Regions from separate parts of the Streptomyces sp. SID5469 genome, predicted to be linked through region 1. Evidence: riboswitches for the same ligand, from Rfam matches in the RefSeq annotation. Region 1 holds a riboswitch; the other holds the start of a gene.
What was found. Region 1 has a riboswitch for ZMP and ZTP ahead of GTY58_RS02955 (bifunctional 5,10-methylenetetrahydrofolate dehydrogenase/5,10-methenyltetrahydrofolate cyclohydrolase). Riboswitches for the same ligand answer to the same signal wherever they lie in the genome.
Positions count from the first base shown of each region.

Region 2: another riboswitch for ZMP and ZTP. It lies ahead of GTY58_RS17885 (glycine hydroxymethyltransferase); the one in region 1 lies ahead of GTY58_RS02955 (bifunctional 5,10-methylenetetrahydrofolate dehydrogenase/5,10-methenyltetrahydrofolate cyclohydrolase).

Region 1 covers NZ_WWIN01000001.1:680,450-691,167, forward strand. Annotated here, with positions in the region: gene GTY58_RS02925 (hypothetical protein) at 1-333, shown strand, start outside; gene GTY58_RS02930 (DMT family transporter) at 922-2,238, opposite strand; gene GTY58_RS02935 (MerR family transcriptional regulator) at 3,263-3,670, opposite strand; gene GTY58_RS02940 (alpha/beta fold hydrolase) at 3,735-4,544, shown strand; partial or broken gene GTY58_RS02945 (IS5/IS1182 family transposase) at 4,768-5,231, opposite strand; gene GTY58_RS02950 (hypothetical protein) at 5,476-6,345, shown strand; gene GTY58_RS02955 (bifunctional 5,10-methylenetetrahydrofolate dehydrogenase/5,10-methenyltetrahydrofolate cyclohydrolase) at 6,827-7,690, opposite strand; ZMP/ZTP riboswitch at 7,713-7,798, opposite strand; gene GTY58_RS02960 (S8 family peptidase) at 8,120-9,244, opposite strand; gene GTY58_RS39405 (hypothetical protein) at 9,493-9,669, shown strand; gene ribA (GTP cyclohydrolase II) at 9,688-10,365, opposite strand; gene GTY58_RS02970 (zinc-binding dehydrogenase) at 10,460-10,718, opposite strand, start outside.
Region 2 covers NZ_WWIN01000001.1:4,238,593-4,249,310, reverse strand. Annotated here, with positions in the region: gene GTY58_RS17930 (carboxymuconolactone decarboxylase family protein) at 1-192, opposite strand, end outside; gene GTY58_RS17925 (PLP-dependent aminotransferase family protein) at 240-1,676, shown strand; gene GTY58_RS17920 (DUF397 domain-containing protein) at 1,717-1,917, opposite strand; gene GTY58_RS17915 (helix-turn-helix transcriptional regulator) at 1,927-2,778, opposite strand; gene GTY58_RS17910 (ATP-binding protein) at 2,972-3,391, shown strand; gene GTY58_RS17905 (hypothetical protein) at 3,433-4,257, opposite strand; gene GTY58_RS17900 (hypothetical protein) at 4,375-4,737, shown strand; gene GTY58_RS17895 (glutathionylspermidine synthase family protein) at 4,768-5,955, shown strand; gene rocD (ornithine--oxo-acid transaminase) at 5,970-7,175, opposite strand; ZMP/ZTP riboswitch at 7,306-7,395, shown strand; gene GTY58_RS17885 (glycine hydroxymethyltransferase) at 7,436-8,884, shown strand; gene GTY58_RS17880 (hypothetical protein) at 8,909-9,544, opposite strand; gene trpS (tryptophan--tRNA ligase) at 9,732-10,718, shown strand, end outside.

The sequences.
Region 1 (10,718 bases):
CCGGCGGGGGTGCTGCTGGCGGCGGCCGAGCTGGCGACACTGGAGTACTGGGCCGCACGTCACAACAAGGGCGCGCGGCCGCAGGACGAGCCGGCAGACGAGTACCCGCCGGGGCCGACGTCGTACGGGCCTTACATCGGCTACAGCCACCCGCACGGCGGGATGACCCTCACGCGGGGCCGGCTGGTCGTGGCAGAGCTGCGTGACGCCGAAACGGTGGCGTGGTTGGAAGAACAGGCGATGTATGGCCGTCAGGGGTACATGGGGCCGAAGCAGTCAGCAGCATTCGCCGAGTTCCTCGCCCGTCAGACGCCGGTCGGCGACGAGCACTGAACGACGTACCGATCGGGTGGCACTCGCCGACGAGGTGCGGCCGGTTGAGCGATCGGCACGGGTCAATCCAGCAGCATGACCGGCGGGACCCACTACTCGACGGCCAGGCCGTCGTCCCTGGCCGGCTCGTCCCGCCACCGGGCGAGCTCATGCCGAACAGCCAAGGTGTGGGGGTGTTTCGGGCCCAGTGTCCGCTCCCCCGCCACCAGGCAAGGCCCCGCCTCACGGCCAGGTATGGGGATGATCGGGGCCTAGCTCGGCGCCCGCACGCACGTGTGCCGTGGTCAGCGACCCGGCCGCATCGAGCTCCAACAACCTTGCAACCAGCGCCGACCGGACACCCTCAACCACGCCGTGGTCTCACCCCACGCGCCCGACTCCCCCACCCCACACCCTCCTCCCGGCGGAACCGACACCAACCCACTGACACCAAACCGGCACATCGCACGCGACCGAGCGGTCAGGATCCCCTTCAACGAGCCGTACGCCCGCGGCTTGCGGATACACGGCTACGAGCTCATCGACGTGTGCCGCTCCTGGGATCGCGTGAACAGCTCTCGCGCCCTGGTGTGTGGTTGGAGGGGCTGGTCAGCGCCGGCTCTTGATCTCGTCCAGCGTCTGTTCGACCGGGCCCGCCAAGACGTCGATCAGACCGTAGCGGTTCCGCACCTCGCGGTTCGTCTGTTCGGAGAATGTGCGACCTTCCTCACCCACCGGCACGATGACCGGCGCCACGTCTACACCATGTAGACCAAAGCGCCAATAGGTAGTGACGCGGCGCGATTCTCTCGTATAATGATCGATCGCATTGTTTTCTTGCATATCGGCCGTTTGGATGATGGTGTCGTTGTCCTCCTGCCCTGCCTTCACCCAATGGGGCAGCTCGACGCCCCGCCAGGAGTAACCAGGCCTTCCGAAATTTCCCATAACGAGCCGGTCTTTACGCGCCAGGCTCAGGGTGGCGTAGAACGTCAGCTTGTCGAAATGCGTGTCGATGGGAAGCTGAACAACGGTTCGCGTGAGCGCCTCATCTTTCGCCTCGACCCAGTGTCCGGCGGGAATCCACTGCTGCGCCGCCACCAGCTTGCCGGGCTGGTAGACCTCCCTGCGGGTGAGCGGGTGCTTCTCCCGGTATCTGGCCCATTGCTCGGCGCCCTCCCGCCACTTCGAGCGGTCCAGGTCCGTCGGGCTCACCGTCACGTCCTCTCCCATGGCGTGGAACTCGGCGCCCAGCACATAGAAACTCACATCACTGTGGTTCACGAGCTTGATGTCGACCGGCACGGAGAACGCCTTGCGGTCCGCACTGAGCACCGCCTTGCCCACGTTCAGCTGCACGAGCGGGGCGACCTCGCGCCGGTGCGGCTGAAAGAGATACTGGTAGCTGAAATTGGCGACCGCCACGATCGTGGAGACAATGAGTGCCGCAGCCACCCGCTTGGGAGTGGGGATCTCATCCAGTCTTCGCCACACCTGGATGACAGCCAATAGCGAACCCACGCTGAGCACAATGGACAGTACCTTGTAGACGACTCTCTCGCCGTCATTCCATGTCTGAAACGCGAGCAAGACGTTCGTCAACAACGCCACGCCGGTACTGATCAGCGCGACCACTCCAAAGTTGGAAATCGGCCCTCGGATCCAACAGTCCACGACCGCGGCAACACCCACGAGCATGATGAGGGCCGCCACCATGAGGGCCGCTCCGGTGACGCAACCCGGGAAAGTCAGAGCATCCTTGAAGTCCTTGAGGCCGCACCAGCCCACCGGCAGCGCCGTCAGGAGCAGGACCAGCGCAACCCATACCATTTCCGCCTGCGCGCATTTGGATTTCGTCAGGCCCCGTCGCACCATCACGTGCGAGCCGGAGCGGGACCCTGAGTCGGGCCCTAAAGAATTCGTCACATGATCTCCTCCTGGCGACACACCGGAATCCGATCACTATGCTCCGATGTGATCCACGCGGTCACTATCCGCATTCCGCCGGTCGGCTCACCAGCCTGCGCGAAAGCAGTATCGAGCGGCCCCGTCTGACGTCCGATGCTTCGGCGAAGGCGGTCGACTGTGACGAGTACGCGATGGCCTCGACACACGGGTCCGGCGGCTACCCCGAAGAGCGTGAACAAGGTGGCGTAGGGCAAGGAGTGCGCCCAGCTGTTCACCGACAAAATGGGTGAAGGTTCGGCGAACTTCGGCCTCCTGGCGGACACCCGCACGACGAACGGGCCGAGCGGCACGGAACGGTGCGGGCGTGCCGCAATCTCGAGCACCGCAGAACCAGAAGGCGTTCAGCGGTTTCCCGGTACCGAGGTGGCGGCTGCTGGACGGCGACGGGTTCTTCGCCGCCCTCCCCGGGGTTGAGCACTGCACATCAACCGCAAGGCTCGCCGCCTGGCTGGACGAGGGACCGGCCGCACATGGCTGGACGGACGACCAGGTGTGGACCGCGTGCAGATGCCTGGCCGGCCCGCCGCTGAGCGGGACGACGACGCGGTCACCGCGTGGCGGGAGGCGACCTGCCAGGAGGTGGAACCCTCCGGGCGGCGACCGGTGCGTTCATCTGCTTCGAGGACGAAGCGGGTGTGACCGGCCGGCCGCCCATGGGCCGCACCTGGGCCGGCGCGGCATCACCCCCACGGTGGGCGTTTCGGGGCGCAGTCGGGGACGGCTGTCGGTGGCCGGGCTCCTGTGCGTCGAGCCGAACCTGCCCACCCGCCTCCGCTACCGGCTGCGCCGGCGTACCGGCCGCAAAGGCGAGCGCCGCTCGCTCGGCGAGAACGACTACATCCGCCTGCTCGACGGCGCCCACCAGCTACTGAAGTCTCCACGGCGACTCAAAGCGCTGCAGTACCAGCACGGCATCCTCGGCGGCTTCCTCGCCGGGACCGGTCTCACTCTCGACAGACCGAACCGACCTAAAACGCCGAAGTCAGTAACTTGCCTCGTCAGCGTCTGGCTGAGGCGATCTCAGTGTCTCAGCGCCCTGTACGGGCGCGGCGGCGATGACGGTGTCGAGCATCGTGCGGGATGCCTGCAACTCCTTGATGGCGCGGGTGATCCGCTCCCTTTCCTGCGCCAGCTGGGCGACCAGGTCCGGGCAGGTGGGCACGAGGCGATCGTCGTCCGTGCGGATGCAGGGCAGAACCTGAGCGATCAGAGAAGTCGGGAGCCCTGCCGCCAGGAGGCAGCGGATACGGCGCACCGTTTCCACGTCCGACTCGCTGTAGATGCGGTAGCCGCTCGGTAGCCGCGCCGGTGCCAGAAGCCCTTGCTGCTCGTAGTAGCGCAGTAGCCGCTCATGGACTCCGGTGTGCCGGACCATCTCCTTCATGCGCACGTGGCTTGCCTCCCAGTGCCGCGACTTGACTCTGACATTGATGTCAGAGTTTAGCGTCGGCGGCATGAACACTGAGCACTCGCTTGCCACGCCTCACCTCGACGTTGTCGTGAAGGGCAGCGGCCCCGCACTGCTGCTTGCCCACGGTGCCGGCGGCGGTATCGATGGCAACTTCGGCCTCGTCCTCGACGATCTTGCCCGTGACCACACGCTCATCGGCCCGCACTACCCGGGGGCGGGCGGCTCTCCTTTGGCAACCGAGCCCTTGGACCTGGACGAACTCGCCGACCAACTGGTCGCCTCCGCCGTCGCGGCAGGGCAGGAGTCGTTCGTCGTGCTCGGCGAGTCGCTGGGCAGCGCCGTGGCCGTCCGGATCGCCTCCCGGCATCCCGAGCGGGTCAGGGCACTCGTCCTCACCGCCGGGTTCCCTGTCGCGGACCCGGTCCTGGCGCTGGCCGCCCAGCTCATCAAGACCTTGGCAGGGGCGGGCCAGTGGCGCGACATGGCCCGGCTCGCCTGCCTTTCGTGCCTGTCGCCGACGGATCTGGCGGACATCGCGCCGGCCGACCTCGATGCACTGGTGACCCAGACCCTGGCCGGGATGCCGCCGGGGACGGTGGACCACTTCGACCTGGTGTCCCGAGTGGATGTCCGAGCAGACCTCGGACACCTGTCCGCCCCCACGCTGGTGGTGGCACCGACCGGCGACAGGCTGGTCCTGCCCCAGAGCTCGTATCGATTGGCGGCCGGCATCACGGGCGCCAAGCTGATCGAACTGCCCGGCGCGGCCCACATCCTGAACGAGGCCGACCGCACGACGTGGCTGCGACACGTCCGCGAGTTTCTCGGCACTCTTCCCGCGAAGTCGGCATGACCGCTGCTGGGGCACCGTTCAACGGTTGAAGCGGTGCCCCAATCCCGCGGAGCCTTCCGCGCCCCCCGGCAACCGGCGAACGACCGCCCGTTCGTCCTCATCTTGGCCGTGCCCGTAAAACCATCGCCCAGCACCCCGCCCCGAGCAACCGCAACTACCCTGCCACCAGGACATATACCCAACCAAAGAGGCCCCCAGCACTAGAGTCCGTCTTCGGTTGTGATCAATTGGTCTGCAGGAGACTGCCGATCCAGATGGTGGCTGCGCGGAGGTGGAATCCGGCGAGGTAGCTCTCGGGCGTCTTGTCATGGCGGGTAGCGATGCCTCGCCAGTCCTTCATCCTGTTGATGGCCCGCTCGACCGTGTTGCGGTCGCGGTAGAAGCATGACTTCCTTGATACGGCGTTTACGCAGGTGGGAGTGGTTGGCGCGAGAAAAATAGGCTTTGTCGCCGGTCACGGCGGCGGGCCGGGTGCGGGGACGGCCGGCGGGCAGACGGGCCCGAACCTTCGCCAGGACCGGGAGGACCGTGAGGAACTGGGGGCTGTCGGCGGCCTGGCCGGCAGTCAGGCCAGCGCCATCGGCCGACAGCGCCGGTCGGCGGCCAGGTAGATCTGGAGGTCAGCCCGCCGCGGGACCGTCCGAGCAGGGCCGCCTTCAGCCGGGCCTGCCGTCTCGGGTTGGTGCGGTACTTCTTCCTCGATGCCGCGGACCGGGCTGAACCGGGACGCCACACGCTCCTGCCCGCCCCGGCTACACCAACACCCCCGGTCACGGACCGTGATCACCCTGTCAGCTCCTCCAGGCTGCCGTCGGGCGCCGGGGAGGGCAGAGTGGGGCCGTGGCGCGACCCGACGAGCGCACAGGCGCTGGCCGTATCCCTGCGGCCATCGGGTCGTTCCCACCGGCCGACGCAGGTCAGGAGACCGCCCATGGCAGCAGGAGCGAGCAACAGCACCGCGAATGCCGACTGGGGCAAAGCCAACTTCAACGACATCTACAACTGCCCCGACCCCCGCCCGTACTTCGCAACCCTGCGATCCCTCGAGTACCAAATACCCCACCATGGGCAGGCCGTCTTCCGGGCACTGACCTATGCTCTGCGCTGGCTGCACCCCGACCGGACGCCACTGAACGTGGTGGACCTGTGCTGCTCCTACGGGATCAACACAGCTCTCCTCAACTGCCGTGTCACTCTGTCGGACCTGTCCACCCGGTACACCTCCCACCACCTCTCCGCCCTGCCAACCCGGCAACTCGCGGCCGAGGACCGGACCTTCTTCGCAGCGCGCCGCCGCCCGGAAGCCGCAACGGCGACAGGCATCGACTCGGCAGCCCTGGCCGTCGGATACGCCCGCGCCGTCGGCCTACTCGACCACGCCTTCGCGGAGAACCTCGAAGTCACCGAACCGAGCCCCGCCCTGCGCCGCACACTGGCGGGCACGGACCTCATCACCGTCACAGGCGGCGTCGGCTACGTCTTCACCCGGACCTTCACGAGGCTTCTCGACTGCATGCCGACCCCACCGTGGGTCGCGGCGTTCGTGCTGCGCACCGTGCCCTACCAGCCGATCGCCGACCTGCTCGCACGCTCGGGCCTGGTGACGGAGAAACTGTCCGCCCGTACCTTCCGGCAGCGCCGCTTTGCCGACAGCGCCGAACGGTACGCGGCGTTCCACGCCCTGGCTGTGAACGGACTGCACACGGCAGACAAGGAAGCGGACGGCTTCTACCACACCGACCTGTATGTCTCCCGGCCCGCTCCCGACATCGCGGCGCTGCCTCTCGCACGCCTGCTGTAACCCGAGGCGCGTCGGCGAACCGTCGGTGCGTGGCTGGAACACCGGCGCCGATGCCGGCCCGCCACCTCCGACCCGCCCCCTGCTGATCAACCAGACCGACAAGCACTCGTCCACGGCCCCGACCCGCTCCACCTCGCCGAGGTGTTCGGACTCGACGAGAAGAAGGCGAAGGTGAAGGTGAACGGCAAGGAGGTCATCTTCCGCGGCGGCGAGGCCACCGGAGTGTTCCGCAAGCGGCTCCACGAGATCCCATAGGCGCAACGTGATCAGCCGTTCCATGCTCCCCCGATCGCCCAACCGGCGTACTGCCCGGCTTCCCCGCCACCAGTTGCCTTGACGTGCACAGCTCTGGGCGACCTAGCTACGTTCGGTTGGGCGCGCGGAGGGAGACTGTGCAACAACTGTAGTCGGGGCACTCCACCGCCTGGCTGTGGCGGGAGGCACCAACACCCAGATCTACGTTCGGGTGATGTTCACGATTTCACTGCTGGACTCCGAGCTGGTTCGCGGCGGCGTCCACGGTCTGTTCGAGCAGGACGGCGATGGTCATCGGTCCTACGCCGCCAGGCACCGGAGTGATCAGACGGGCACGGGTGAGAACGGCGTCGAAGTCCACGTCGCCGACGTTGCCCGGGTTGTATCCGGCGTCGATCACCACCGCGCCGGGCTTGATGTCCTCACCGCGGATGAGCCGGGGCCGTCCCACGGCCGCTACCACGACGTCCGCTTCCCGGACCATCGCCGATAGGTCTGCCGTGCGGGAGTGGCAGTAGGTCACCGTTGCGTCCTTGGCGAGCAGGAGCATCCCCACCGGTTTGCCGAGAATCGCGCTGCGCCCCACCACGACGGCGTGCTTGCCGGCGAGGTCGACGTCGTACGCCTCCAGCAGCCGCATGATTCCGCCCGGGGTGCAGGATACGAAGCCCGGCAGGCCAAAGCTCATTGCGGCGAAGGAATGCATCGTGACCCCGTCGACATCTTTCGCCGGGGCGATGGCCTCGAACGCCGCGCGCTCATCGATGTGCGGGCCGCAAGGATGCTGGAGAAGGATGCCGTGCACCTCCGGATCGCCGGACAGCCCAGAGAGACTGTCGATCAGCTCAGCGGTCGTGGTGGTAGCAGGCAGAGCGATGTGTCGAGACCGGATACCTGCCTTTGCGCACCGTGCCCGCTTCATGCGGACATAAGTGACCGATGCGGGGTCATCTCCCACCAGCACCGTCGCCAGACAGGGGGCAGTACCCGTGCGCTGTGAGATCTCGGCCGCTTTGGCAGCAGCCTCTTCGACGATGCGCCGGGCATGGCCGGTGCCGTCCATGAGCTGGGCCGTCTGAGTCGCGGACATGGTCGTCCTCCAGGCGTTGCTGACCACTCGCCCAGGCGCACGGCAACGACGTCTCGTCAGACCGCTCCCCGGTGGTGCTCCACCTCAGCGCCAGTCACGGCCCACACCGCACTGTAGTAGACGCAGCATGCATACTCCGATCAGTGCCCTTGGCTGGGTGGGCCGGCCCACACCCTCTGCGCTGACGTCAATCTTGTGGGCACTCCTGACGCGCCTCCACGCCAGACGCCTTCTGAACTCACACACAAGATGCTGCTGGAAGCGAACGAAGCCAGTCAGCGGTTGACTTCGAGGTTCGTCAGAACAAGCAGGGCACGCAGGAGGTGGGTGGCGCGGGCGGGGCCGCTGCGGAGTCTGGTGACGGACCGCCAGTTCTTGAGGTGGGCGATGCCGTGTTCGACCGGTGCGCGTCCAGGGTGGGGCGGCAGGTCAGAGGCCGCCGGTGTTGAGCAGCCGGTTGGGAGTGTCGGAGCGGACATCGCGCACGACACCACGGGTGGCCGTGTGGTCGAGCCAGACGTGGACCTCGTGAGCAGTGGCATGGGGGTGCGCCGACAGGTACAGCGCGATCACGCCGGTCGCATGCGGCGCGGCCCAGGACGTCGCGCCGTCGTTCTCCGTGGTCGTACCGCCGCCGGCGAGGGCGGCGGTCACCTTCTGGCCGGGGGCGTACAGGTCCACGCACCGGCCGTAACCCGATCCGTAGGAGCCGCCGTCGCTCCACGCGCGGTCGTTCGAGGTGGAGGCCGCCACGACGATCGTGCCGGGGACGCCGGCCGGGGAGTGCTTGCAGGCGTCGTCATGGAAGTTGCCGGCCGACACCACCGTCGGGATCCCCGCGTCGACCATCTTCTTCACGGCGGACTCCACGGCCGCCGACCGGTGGTCGAAGTTGAGCGACATGTTCACCACCGCCGGCTTCTGCGCGTGCGCGGTGACCCACTTGACCGACTTGACCACGGCCGCCTCGGCCGCCGCCGGGGAACCGCCGCCCTCGCTCTCGCACAGGATGCCCTGGACCCGTACGAGCTCCGCCTTGGGCGCCACCCCGTACCTCGCCCCGCCGATAATGCCCGCGACGAACGTGCCGTGGCCGATGCCCCCCTCGTTGAAGCAGTCACCGGAGTCCTTCGGGCCCACGAAGTCGGCGCCGAGGCGGGCGCGTCCGCCGAACTCCTTGTGAGCGATGTCCATCCCGGTGTCGATCACATAGACGTGAACGCCCTTGCCCGTGGCGGTGGTGGTGAACTTCCCGTTCAGCGGCCGCGACCGCTGATCCAGAATGTCCAGATTCCACGGCACGTGCCGGGTGATGGGCGACGCCGCGGTCTGCGCGATCCCGGACAACTTCCCCACGGTGCCGGGAGACGTCGAGGCCGAGCCGGAGGACGCCCCGTCCCCTGCGGGCGCCACGGGCTCCCCCTTCCCGTGCGCGGGGAGCGTCCCGCCGGTCCCCCCGGCCGCCGCGCCGGCTTCCCCGCCGCAGGCCGAGGCCCCGAGCATCGTCGCCATGGCCACCGCCAGAAGACCGGCCTTCGTTACGTTCCGCGTCACAACGTCCCCCACATCCCTGCTTCGTACACAGTCAGCGCACAAGACGGCCACAGAGGACGGGTGGTTCCGGCGGGGCGTGGGGGTGAGTCGGTTCACACGCTGGGCGGAATCCTGTCCGACCGCGCACCAGAAAAGGGCGCCGCCGGACACGATCCCGGCGGCGCCGTGTCAGCGTTTGCGGGACGGCCCTTGCCAGGGCTTGCAGATCATCAACACGTCGCCTTGATCTTGTTGTGGGACTCTCCGGTTTGGACGAGGACGCGAGCGTGAAGGGCCGCGAGGATGAGGGCTACTTGTTCCTGGCCGAGTACAGCTTCCGGTTTCGCATCGACCGCTGGTGCCGGGGACGCGTCTTCCTGCTCGGCGACGCGGCCCATCTGCCCGGTCACGCGCGGCATCGCGTTGACGACAGGGCTGAGCCATGAGCCGATGGGCATCGGCCGTCAGCCCACCGTCAGTTCCGTCAGCGGCAGTGTGTGCTGAGTGCGGACCACCTTGGTACGGAGGTAGCGGATGTTGTGGGCCGTGGTGAACACGCCCGTGGGAACGTGCTGGGTCACCGTTAGGCCCAGGGTGCGCAGCTGGGCCGCCTTGTCCGGATTGTTGGACAGCAGGTCCAGCTCAAAGATGCCTAGGGCGGCGAGCATCTGCGCGGCGGCGGTGTAGTCGCGGGCGTCCTCGGGGAGGCCGAGGGTCGTGTTGGCCTCGTAGGTGTCGAGGCCCTGGTCCTGGAGGGCGTAGGCGTCGAGCTTGTTGTAGAGGCCGATGCCGCGTCCCTCCTGGCGGAGGTAGAGCAGGACGCCTCCGCGGTCGGCGATGCGCTCGAGCGCCTCGCGCAGCTGGGGGCCGCAGTCGCAGCGGGCCGAGCCGAAGACGTCGCCGGTCAGGCACTCGGAGTGCAGGCGCACCAGCGGGGGCCGGCCAGCGGCGGGTTCGCCGAGGATGACGGCCACGTGTTCCTGCCCGTCGGCGAGGTGGTGGAAGGTGGCGAGGTCGGCGGTCACTGTACAGCCGTCGCCGAAGCGGAGTGGGACCGTCACGCGGGTGCGCACCGTGGTTGCCGACAGGCCTGTCGGATTCCTGCTGTCACTGGATGCGGTGGCGTTGCGTGAGTCGCGCATGTCGGTCTGCTTCTCTGGGGGGGCGGTTGCGGGTGTTGGGCGCGCTATGGGCCGGCTCCGTCGCCGGGGCGGCCCATCTCGCTCGGTCGACTCGTCAGGGAACGAGGATGAGGCGGATCGGATCGCCGATCTTGTTCTCCAGGCGGTGGATCGCCTCGGGGACGTCGGCCAGGGGGATGTGGTCGGTGATGGACGGGGCCAGGTCGAGACGGCCGCTGCCGGCCAACCGGATCAGCTCGTAGACGTGATCGAACGAGGATCCGTAGTGTCCGAACACCTTCTTGTTCTTCAGGTTGAAGGTCATCTTCTCCGAGATCTTCAGCGGCTCGGTGGTGATACCCACCAGGACGAGC
Region 2 (10,718 bases), 3.6 Mb from region 1:
GAGCTGCGAGGCGCGGATCTTCACCAGCTCGCGCAGCTTCGGGTCGAGGCCCCGCTGAGCCGCCGTGTCGAGCCGGATCATGGCCTTGTACACATCGGGGGCGAGCTTGGCCCAGTTCAGGCGGGGGCTGTGCTCGGGGGCGTACTCGGCGGTGGGGGTGGTCGTGGCGGTGGTGGTGTCGTTCGTCGTCATGCTCTCGACCCTATGAGCGAAGCAGCCCAGGAGTATGGTCCATTTACATGGCGAAATCTTGGGCCACTTTCGGGGTCGATCTCCACGTCGAGCCGACCGGACCCGGCATCCGCAGAGGTCTGACGGAAGCCCTCCGCGAGGCGGTCCGCGGCGGGCGCCTCGCCCCCGGCACCCGGCTGCCCTCATCACGGTCGCTCGCCGCCGACCTCGGCATCGCCCGCAACACGGTCGCGGAGGCGTACGCGGACCTGGTGGCGGAGGGTTGGCTCACCGCCCGCCAGGGCTCGGGCACGAGCGTCGCACGGCGCCCGGTGCCGACGCCCACCGCCGCCTCGGCCCCCGGCCGCCCGACCCGCGCCCGCCCGGTGTACGACCTGGTCCCCGGCACCCCCGACCTGTCCTCCTTCCCCCGCGCCGCCTGGCTGAAGGCCTCCCGTCGCGCGCTGACCGTCGCCCCGCACGAGGCCCTCCACTACGGCGACCCGCGCGGCCGGGTGGAACTGCGCACCGCCCTGGCCGGCTATCTGGCCCGCGCCCGGGGCGTCCGCACGGACCCGGAGCACATCGTCATCTGCTCCGGCTTCCTGCACGGCCTGATGCTGCTCGGCCAGGTGCTGCGCGGGCGGGGACTGACCTCGCTGGCCGTGGAGTCGTACGGGCTCGACGCCCACTGGCGGCTGCTGGAGGCGGCCGGGCTGCGCACGGTGCCGCTCGGATTCGACGAACTGGGCACGCGTACGGAGGAGTTGGCGGCCGGTGCGCAGGGTGGGGGTGCGCTGGGAGGCGTACGGGCGGTGCTGATGACGCCCGCGCACCAGTTCCCGATGGGCGTACCGCTGCACCCCGACCGGCGGGCGCGGGTGGTGGACTGGGCGCGGCGCGACGACGGTCTGATCCTGGAGGACGACTACGACGGGGAGTTCCGCTACGACCGCCAGCCGGTCGGCGCCCTCCAGGGGCTCGACCCCGACCACGTCGTCCATATGGGCACGGCCAGCAAGTCCCTGGCGCCGGGCCTGCGGCTGGGCTGGCTGGTGCTGCCGCCGGCGCTCGCCCCGGAGGTGGTCGCGGCGAAGGGTGGGGTGGACTGGTCGTGCGGGGTGCTGGACCAGCTCACCCTGGCGGAGTTCATCGCGTCGGGCGCCTACGACCGCCATATTCGCGCGTCCCGGCTGCGTTACCGGCGGCGCAGGGACGCCCTGGTGGCGCGGCTCGCCGAACAGGCCCCCGGGGGCCGGGCGACGGGCATCGCGGCGGGCCTGCACGTGGTGCTGCGCCTGCCGCCGGGCACCGAGCAGTCGACGCTGAGGGCGGCGGCCTGGCAGGGGCTCGCGGTGCACGGCCTCGACCGCTACCGCCACCCGGAGTCGACCGCCGAGCGGTCCGACGCGCTGGTGGTGGGCTACGGGACACCACCGGACCACGGGTGGTCGGGGGCGCTGGACGCCTTGTGCGCGGCATTGCCTTTCGACAGTACCGGCTGACCTCAGTGAGGCCGGGTGGGCACCGGCGCCCAGCCTTTGGTCACGCCTGGCCGGGAACGGCGTGGGCGCGTATGCCTGCCAGGAGGTGGGCGAGGGTGGTGGGGGTGGTGGTGAGGACCGTGGTGGGGGTGTCGCTCTCGCGGAGGTGGAGGGTGGTGGGGGTGGATGCGAGTTCGAGGCAGTCGTTGCCTTCACCGCCGCCGGAGAAGGACGACTTCTGCCACTTGAGGCGGGTGGCCATGGCTCTTCCTCACAGTTCCTTGATGAGCTTGTGGATGAGGTCACGTGACTGACCGGGGTCCAGTGATTCCCCCTTCACCCTACGGAAGAGCGTCCGAAAGTGGTCCAGTTGGGCTTCCGAATCGACGAAGGCCGTGCCGTGCGGAGCGTCGCGTACGACAGTGTCCAGGCGCGGTACCGCGCCACCCACGTACACCATGGCGCTTCCGGCACCGGCGAAGTCGTCCAGGCCGAACGGGATGACCCGCACGCTGATGTGCTCTTCCTCGGACAGCTCCGCAACCCGGGTGAGTTGGGCACACGAAGCGGGTCGGCCGGCCACCTTGATGCGGAGTGCTGCTTCGTGGATCACGGCCTCGTACGGAATGGGCGTGGGACCCTCGATGACGACCCTCCGCTTCATCCGGTGGTGTACCCGGTGTTCCACCTCGCTCTCCGGGAACTCCGGGTTCATATAGGAGAAGAGCGCACGGGCATAGTCCTCCGTCTGGAAGAGCCCAGGCACATGGATGACCGCCACATCGTGGCGGAACGTCGCGTGGTGGTCGAGTTCGGAGAGGTCCAGGTAGGCGGCCGGAAGGACACCTCGGTACTCCTCCCACCAGCCACGGGTCCGGTCCGTGGCCATGACGACCAAGGCATCGATCAACGCGCTGTCGGAACATGCGTAGTTGGCCGCGAGGCGGCGGATGCGTTCCTCGCTGACTCCTGCGATGCCGGACTCGATCTGACTCATCTGGACCGAGCTCACGCCCAGCAGGGTCGCGGCCGCGGTCGCCTTCAGCCCAGCGGCGTCCCGGAGTTTGCGCAGCTCGGAGCCCAGGCGCGCCTGCCGTGCCGTGGGGTGTCGCCGCGTCGCCATGTACAGCTCCTCAACTTGCCGGCATGGGTGCCTCGTTCGGGCGTCAGATTACGCGAACGACTTGCACCGTCATAACTTTCAGACCTACTGTCAGTGATGAGACGCACACGCTGCGGAAGCGCACCGCTCCGTCCTGCCGTGACGGCTGCGGCATTGCCACCGCCCGTAATCCCACCCCACTTGGAGCTGACGCATGCCCGAAACCGACTCCGCCGCCGACTCCTGGGAGTACTCCCTCTACATCCCCCAGGACCTCCGCGCCGTCACGGTCTGCCGCCGCACCCTCCGTCTGGTCCTCACCCTCCACCACCTCACCCACCTCGCCGACACCGCCGAACTCCTCGCCTCGGAGCTGGTCTCCAACGCCGTACTGCACACCAAGGGCCCGGCCTGTCTCCGCGTCCGTTACCGGGACGGCCTCCTGCAGATCGGTGCCTGGGACGCCGACCCCGAGCCGCCCGAGCCGCCCGGCCGGTTGGAGGAGTTGACCGATGCCGAGAGCGGACGCGGGTTCGCCCTCGTGCGGGCGTGCTCCGACGTATGGGGCTGGCAGCCGCTGTCCCGGCTCGGGCATCGGGGCAAGCTGGTCTGGTGCGAACTGGGGGCCGCGTAGCTCCCCGCGCCCCTGGAAGCGGGCTCAGTCGCGTCGCCCCGTCACCCCTCCTCCACCGGCGCCTCCCCGAACCGTGTCAGCGCCAACGCCCCCGCGACCGCCACCACGAAGCCCAGCACGGCCAGCCAGGACAGGCCCTCCCGTGTACGGTCACCCAGCCAGATGACCCCCACCAGGGCCGGTCCGACGGTCTCGCCGATGACCAGGCCGGCCGTGGCCGTCGTCACCGAGCCGCGTTGCAGCGCCGAGGTCAGCAGGATGAATGCGGCGCCTCCGCCGATGAGCAGTGCGTACGTCGCCGGATTGGTCAGCAAAGTGGCGGGCGCGAGGTCGTCGATCAGGCGTACGGACACCGCTACGACCCCGAACCCGAATCCGGCCCCGAGGCCGAGGACCAACGCCCGCCCCCGCCCGGACATCCGCCCGCCCACCAGCCCGAGCAGCAGCACCGCCACCGCCGTCGCGAGCGTCGCGTACTTCAGCGCCGTCGACCCGGCCCGGTCGCCCTCCGCCCCGGACGCCAGCCCGAGCATGCCGAGGCCCGCGCACACCACCCCCACCGCGGCCCACTCGACCCCGCTCAACCGCACATGCAACAGCCGTGCGGCGACCACCGCCGTCACCGCGAGGCTCGCCGCCAGGGCCGCGCCGACCGCGTAGATCGGAATCGACCGCAGTGCCGCGATCTGGAGCAGGAAGCCCAGCCCGTCCAGCGCCAGGCCCGCCAGATACCGCCACTGCCGCAGCGCCCGCAGCAACAGAGCCGCGTCCCCGCCGGGCCCCGTGGTGGCGGCCTCCCGGGTGGCGATCGCCTGCAACACCGTCGCCGTACCGAAGCAGACCGCCGCGCCGAGCGCGCACATCATTCCAAAGAGCACAAAGTGACTGTAGGGGAAGGGGATCACGGGGGGCCGGTGCATACGGCAGAGCGGCGCTCTCTAATGTGATCGCCTGATTGATCCTACGAACGGGGGAGTACGAACATGGCGAACTCACGACGGCAACTGCGCTCGGGCACGGTCGTGCTCGGCGGCATGGGACTCCTCGCGGCGGCGCTCACCGCCTGCTCGTCGGACGAACCCGACAAGCGCTGCGTCGACCGCGACAGCTACAACCTCGGCAAGGGCGGCTACAAGGTCGTCGCCGACAAGAACTGCAAGACGGGCAGCTCCGGCAGCGGCAAGGTCTCCTCGGGCTACACCTGGTACTACGGCGGCGACAGGAGCAAGAGCCGCATCGACTCCGGCAGCTTCACCAAGCCCTCCAAGGGTTCGGGCGGTTCGAGCGGCGGTGGCGGCGTCGACCGCGGCGGCTTCGGCAGCGGCAAGGGCGGCTCCGGCGGCTGAGCGGTCACGGAGCGATCGGACTCGTACGCCATGGAACGCCGCACCATCGACCCCCGCCCCGGCTGGCAGCAGACCGTCGAGGCGCAGGGCCTCATCTACCCGCTCACCCGCTACCCCGACGACTCCCTGCGCCCCTACTGGGACGAGAGCGCGTACTACGTCTTCTCGCTGCCCGAGGTGGAGGCGCTGGAGGAGACCGTCGAGGAACTGCACCGCATGTGCCTGGCGGCGGCCGCGCACATCGTCGAGCAGAATCGCTTCGCCGACCTCGGCATCGCCGACCCGCGCCTCGCCGCGCTCGTCGCCGAGGCCTGGCACCGGCGCGCCGAACTCCCGTCCGTCTACGGCCGGTTCGACCTCCGCTACGACGGCACGGGCCCCGCCAAGCTCCTCGAGTACAACGCCGACACCCCGACCTCGCTCGTCGAGGCCGCCGGCCCCCAGTGGTTCTGGATGGAGGACCGTTTCCCCGGCGCCGACCAGTGGAACTCCCTCCACGAACGGCTCGTCGACGCCTGGAAGAAGCAGGCCGCCCTCCTCCCGCCGGGCAGCCCGCTCTACTTCGCGCACTCCGCCGCCGACGAACTCGGCGAGGACCTGATGACCGTCGCCTATCTCAAGGAGACCGCGGAGCAGGCCGGCCTCGACACCGACTGGATCTCCATGGAGGAGATCGGCTGGGACCCGCTCTCCGGCCGCTTCGTCGACAACCAGCTCCACTTCATCCGCAGCTGCTTCAAGCTGTACCCCTGGGAGTGGCTCACCGGCGACCGCTTCGCCGGCCATGTCCTGGACACCCTCGACAACGGCGGCGGCACGGGCTCCACCCTGTGGATCGAACCCGCCTGGAAGATGCTGCTCAGCAACAAGGCCCTGCTGGCGATCCTCTGGGAGCTGTACCCCGGACACCCGAACCTGCTCCCCGCCTACCTCGACGGCCCACGCGACCTGGCGACCGCCAACGGCTACGTCGCCAAGCCGCTCCTCGGCCGGGAGGGCGCGGGGGTGACGGTCCACGCACCGGGCGCCGCCCCCGTCGTACGCGAGGAAGAGCCCTGCTGCTACCAGGAGCTGGCACCCCTGCCCGCCTTCGACGGCAACCACGTCGTCCTCGGCGCCTGGGTCGTCGAGGACGAGTCGGCGGGCCTCGGCATCCGCGAGTCGTCCGGGCTGATCACGGACGAGTACGCCCGCTTCCTGCCCCATGTGATCCTCTAGGGCCTGTCACGGCACTAGACACCGAGCACGCCACGCAGTTGGGCCAGCCCCCAGTCCAGGTCCTCCTTGGAGATCACCAGTGGGGGCGCGATCCGGATCGTCGAGCCGTGGGTGTCCTTGACCAGGACACCCCGGTCCATCAGCTTCTCGGAGATCTCCCGGCCCGTGCCGTACGCCGGATCGACGTCCACGCCCGCCCACAGCCCGCGCCCGCGCACCGCCGTCACCCGCCCGGTGCCGGCCAGCACCCCCAGCTCCCGGTGCAGGTGCTCGCCCAGCTCGGCCGCCCGCGCCTGGTACTCGCCCGACCGCAGCATCGCGATCACCTCCAGCGCCACCGCGCAGGCCAGCGGGTTGCCGCCGAACGTCGCCCCGTGCTCACCGGGCCGGAACACACCGAGCACCTCGCTCGACGCCACCACCGCCGAGACCGGCACGATCCCGCCGCCGAGCGCCTTCCCCAGGACGTACACATCCGGTACGACCCCCTCGTGCTCACAGGCGAACGTACGCCCCGTCCGGCCGAGCCCCGACTGGATCTCGTCCGCGACGAACAGGACGTTCCGGTCCCGCGTCAGCTCCCGCACCCCGGCCAGGTAGCCGGCCGGCGGCACCAGCACCCCCGCCTCGCCCTGGATCGGCTCGAGCAGCACCGCCACCGTGTTCTCGGTGAGCGCCGAACGCATCGCGGTCAGATCCCCGTACGGCACGATCTCGAAGCCCGGTGTGTACGGACCGAAGTCCGCCCGCGCCTCCGGATCCGTGGAGAAGCTGATGATCGTCGTCGTACGGCCGTGGAAGTTGTTGCCCGCCACGACGATCTTCGCCATCTCCGCGGGCACGCCCTTCACCCGGTAGCCCCACTTCCGGGCCGTCTTCACGGCCGTCTCGACCGCCTCCGCGCCCGTGTTCATCGGCAGCACCATCTCCATGCCGCACAGCTCTGCCAACTGGGTGCAGAAGGCGGCGAACCGGTCGTGGTGGAACGCCCGCGACGTCAGCGTCACCCGCTCCAGCTGCGCTCGCGCCGCGTCGATCAGCCGCCGGTGGCCGTGTCCGAAATTGAGCGCCGAGTATCCGGCCAGCAGGTCGAGATAGCGGCGCCCCTCGACGTCCGTCATCCAGGCCCCGTCCGCCGTCGCCACGACGACCGGCAGCGGGTGGTAGGTGTGCGCACTGTGCGCGTCGGCCGAGGCGATGAGTGTTTCGGTGGTGCTCACGAGGACTCCGTTTCCGACCGCACGACGACGGGTGACCCCCCTCCCCATCGTCGCGCGCACGCCGGACGGGGCGTAGTCGACCCGCGGCCCCGGCCGCGTCGCCGCCCGTCCGGCACGCCCGGTAGGCTGGCCGACGGGCCGTGACTGGCGCGCTGGGATGGGACCGACCATCGGGGAGCGGCCTGAATGCGAATGTGTGCCGTGCGCCTGGGCCGAACGTGAACCGTGAACGCTGAACGCCACGCCGTCCGGAGGCCGACATGCCCGAGCAGCCCCTTTCCACCGAGTCCACCGCCTTCCGCAGCGCCCTCGACGTGATCCGGGCCGTGGAGCCCCGCGTCGCCGACGCCATCGGGCAGGAGATCGCCGACCAGCGCGAGATGCTCAAGCTGATCGCCTCCGAGAACTACGCCTCTCCGGCCACCCTCCTGGCCATGGGCAACTGGTTCAGCGACAAGTACGCCGAGGGCACGGTCGGCCGCCGCTTCTACGCCGGCTGCCGCAACGTCGACACCGTCGAGGCACTCGCCGCCGAGCACGCCCGCGAGCTCTTCGGCGCCCAGCACGCCTACGCCCAGCCGCACTCCGGCATCGACGCCAACCTCGTCGCCTTCTGGGCCGTCCTCGCGGACCGGGTGGAGGCCCCCGCCCTCGCGAAGGCGGGCGTCCGCAACGTCAACGACCTCTCCGACGCCGACTGGGCCGAGCTGCGCCGCGCCTTCGGCAACCAGCGCATGCTCGGCATGTCCCTGGACGCCGGCGGCCACCTCACCCACGGCTTCCGCCCGAACATCTCCGGCAAGATGTTCGACCAGCGCTCCTACGGCACCGACCCCGCCACCGGCCTCATCGACTACGAGGCCCTGCGCACCTCCGCCCGCGAGTTCAAGCCGCTGATCATCGTCGCCGGCTACTCCGCCTACCCCCGCCTCGTGAACTTCCGGATCATGCGGGAGATCGCCGACGAGGTCGGCGCGACCCTGATGGTCGACATGGCGCACTTCGCCGGCCTCGTCGCGGGCAAGGTCCTCACCGGCGACTTCGACCCGGTCCCGCACGCCCAGATCGTGACGACCACCACGCACAAGTCGCTGCGCGGCCCGCGCGGCGGCATGGTGCTGTGCGACGACTCGCTCAAGGACCAGGTCGACCGCGGCTGCCCGATGGTCCTCGGTGGCCCCCTTCCGCACGTCATGGCCGCCAAGGCCGTCGCGCTCGCCGAGGCCCGCCGCCCCGAGTTCCGCGACTACGCCCAGGCCGTCGTCGACAACTCCCGCGCCCTCGCCGAGGGCCTGGTGCGCCGCGGCGCCACCCTGGTCACCGGCGGCACCGACAACCACCTCAACCTGATCGACGTCGCCTCCTCCTACGGCCTCACCGGCCGCCAGGCCGAGACCGCGCTGCTCGACTCGGGCATCGTCACCAACCGCAACGCGATCCCCGCCGACCCCAACGGCGCCTGGTACACCTCCGGCATCCGCATCGGCACGCCCGCCCTGACCACGCGCGGCCTCGGCACGGCCGAGATGGACGAGATCGCGGGCCTCATCGACCGCGTCCTCACCACCACCGAGCCCGGCACCACCGCCAAGGGCGCCCCCTCCAAGGCCCAGCACGTCCTGGACCCGAAGATCGCGGACGAGATCGCCCACCGCGCCGGAGACCTGCTGACCGGCTTCCCGCTCTACCCGGAGATCGACCTCGGCTGACGCCACCCCGTACGCCGGTCGGCCCTACAGGTCGATCAGCTCCTGTCGTGGCTCCCGCGGCGGTCCGGCACCTTCACGCCGGGCCGCCGTGCGGCGTACCAGGAGGGTGCCGCCGACCCCGAGGGCGAGTCCCGTGCCGAGCCCCCACACGCCCCAGCGCACCGCCGAAGGTCCCTCGTCCGCCGGGGGCGCGGGAGCCGCCCCGAACAGACCGCTCCTGTTCACCTCGGCGAAGACCGAACGCGTCGCCCGGTGCCAGCGCACGTCGTCGTCCGCCACGTCCGGCGCCGGATCCGTACGCACCCAGGGCGTCCCGTCCTCCGCGAGGAACACCTGGTCCTGCCGCTCGATGCCGACGTCCCCGCCGGGCGCCCGGTCGGTGTACGGCCAGCCGCCGATGCCCGTCAGGCCCCACACCACGGTGGCCCGCACCTTCGGGTAGCGGCCCCGCGCCCAGGCGTCCGGCACCTTCTCGGTCCCGACGTTCATCGGCCCCAGCAACTGCCAGATCCGGGCGAAGTCCCGCTGCCCGGAGCGCAGGACGACCGTCCGCCCCGACCCGCCCGCGATGACCAGCGCCAGGTCCGGTATGTCGCGACCATGACCGTCGTCCCGGCCGAGAGCCCCGGCCTGCGGCGCCCCGAGCACCATGCATGCCATGGCCACGGCGAACACGGGCCGTACGCGCCGAGCGCCCCGCAGGCTCCGTGGACCCCGCCGCAAGCCCCTGACCAGCGCAATCCTGCCCCACAGGCCCTCGCCCGATACGCCCCTGCCCATCACAGTCCTCCCCTTCTGTTTCCGGCCTGTTCCGGACCGGCGCCTCGCACCTGAGAGAATGGCGGACATGGCCTCTGATCGTCCCCGCGTGCTCTCCGGAATCCAGCCCACCGCAGGCTCGTTCCACCTCGGCAACTACCTCGGCGCCGTCCGCCAGTGGGTGGCCCTCCAGGAGTCCCACGACGCGTTCTACATGGTCGTCGACCTGCACGCGATCACCGTCCCGCAGGATCCGGCCGATCTGCGCGCCAACACCCGGCTCGCCGCCGCGCAGCTGCTCGCCGCGGGCCTCGACCCGGAGCGCTGCACGCTCTTCGTCCAGAGCCACGTCCCGGAGCACGCGCAGCTCGCCTGGATCATGAACTGTCTCACCGGTTTCGGCGAGGCCTCCCGCATGACCCAGTTCAAGGACAAGTCCGCCAAGCAGGGCGCCGACCGCGCGAGCGTCGGCCTGTTCACGTACCCGGTCCTCCAGGTCGCCGACATCCTGCTGTACCAGGCCAACGAGGTCCCGGTGGGCGAGGACCAGCGCCAGCACATCGAGCTCACCCGCGACCTCGCCGAGCGCTTCAACGGCCGCTTCGGCGAGACGTTCACGGTCCCGAAGCCGTACATCCTCAAGGAGACGGCGAAGATCTTCGATCTCCAGGACCCGTCGATCAAGATGAGCAAGTCGGCGTCCACGCCCAAGGGCCTCATCAACCTCCTCGACGAGCCGAAGGCCACCGCCAAGAAGGTCAAGAGCGCGGTCACCGACACCGACACCGTCATCAGGTATGACGCGGAGCACAAGCCGGGTATCAGCAATCTGCTGACCATCTACTCGACCCTCACCGGAACCGGTATCCCGGAACTCGAGGAGAAGTACACCGGCAAGGGCTACGGTGCGCTGAAGACGGACCTCGCCGAGGTCATGGTCGACTTCGTGACCCCGTTCCGGGAGCGCACCCAGCAGTACCTGGACGACCCGGAGACCCTCGACTCGATCCTGGCCAAGGGCGCGGAGAAGGCGCGTGCCGTGGCCGCGGAGACGCTCTCCCAGGCGTACGACCGG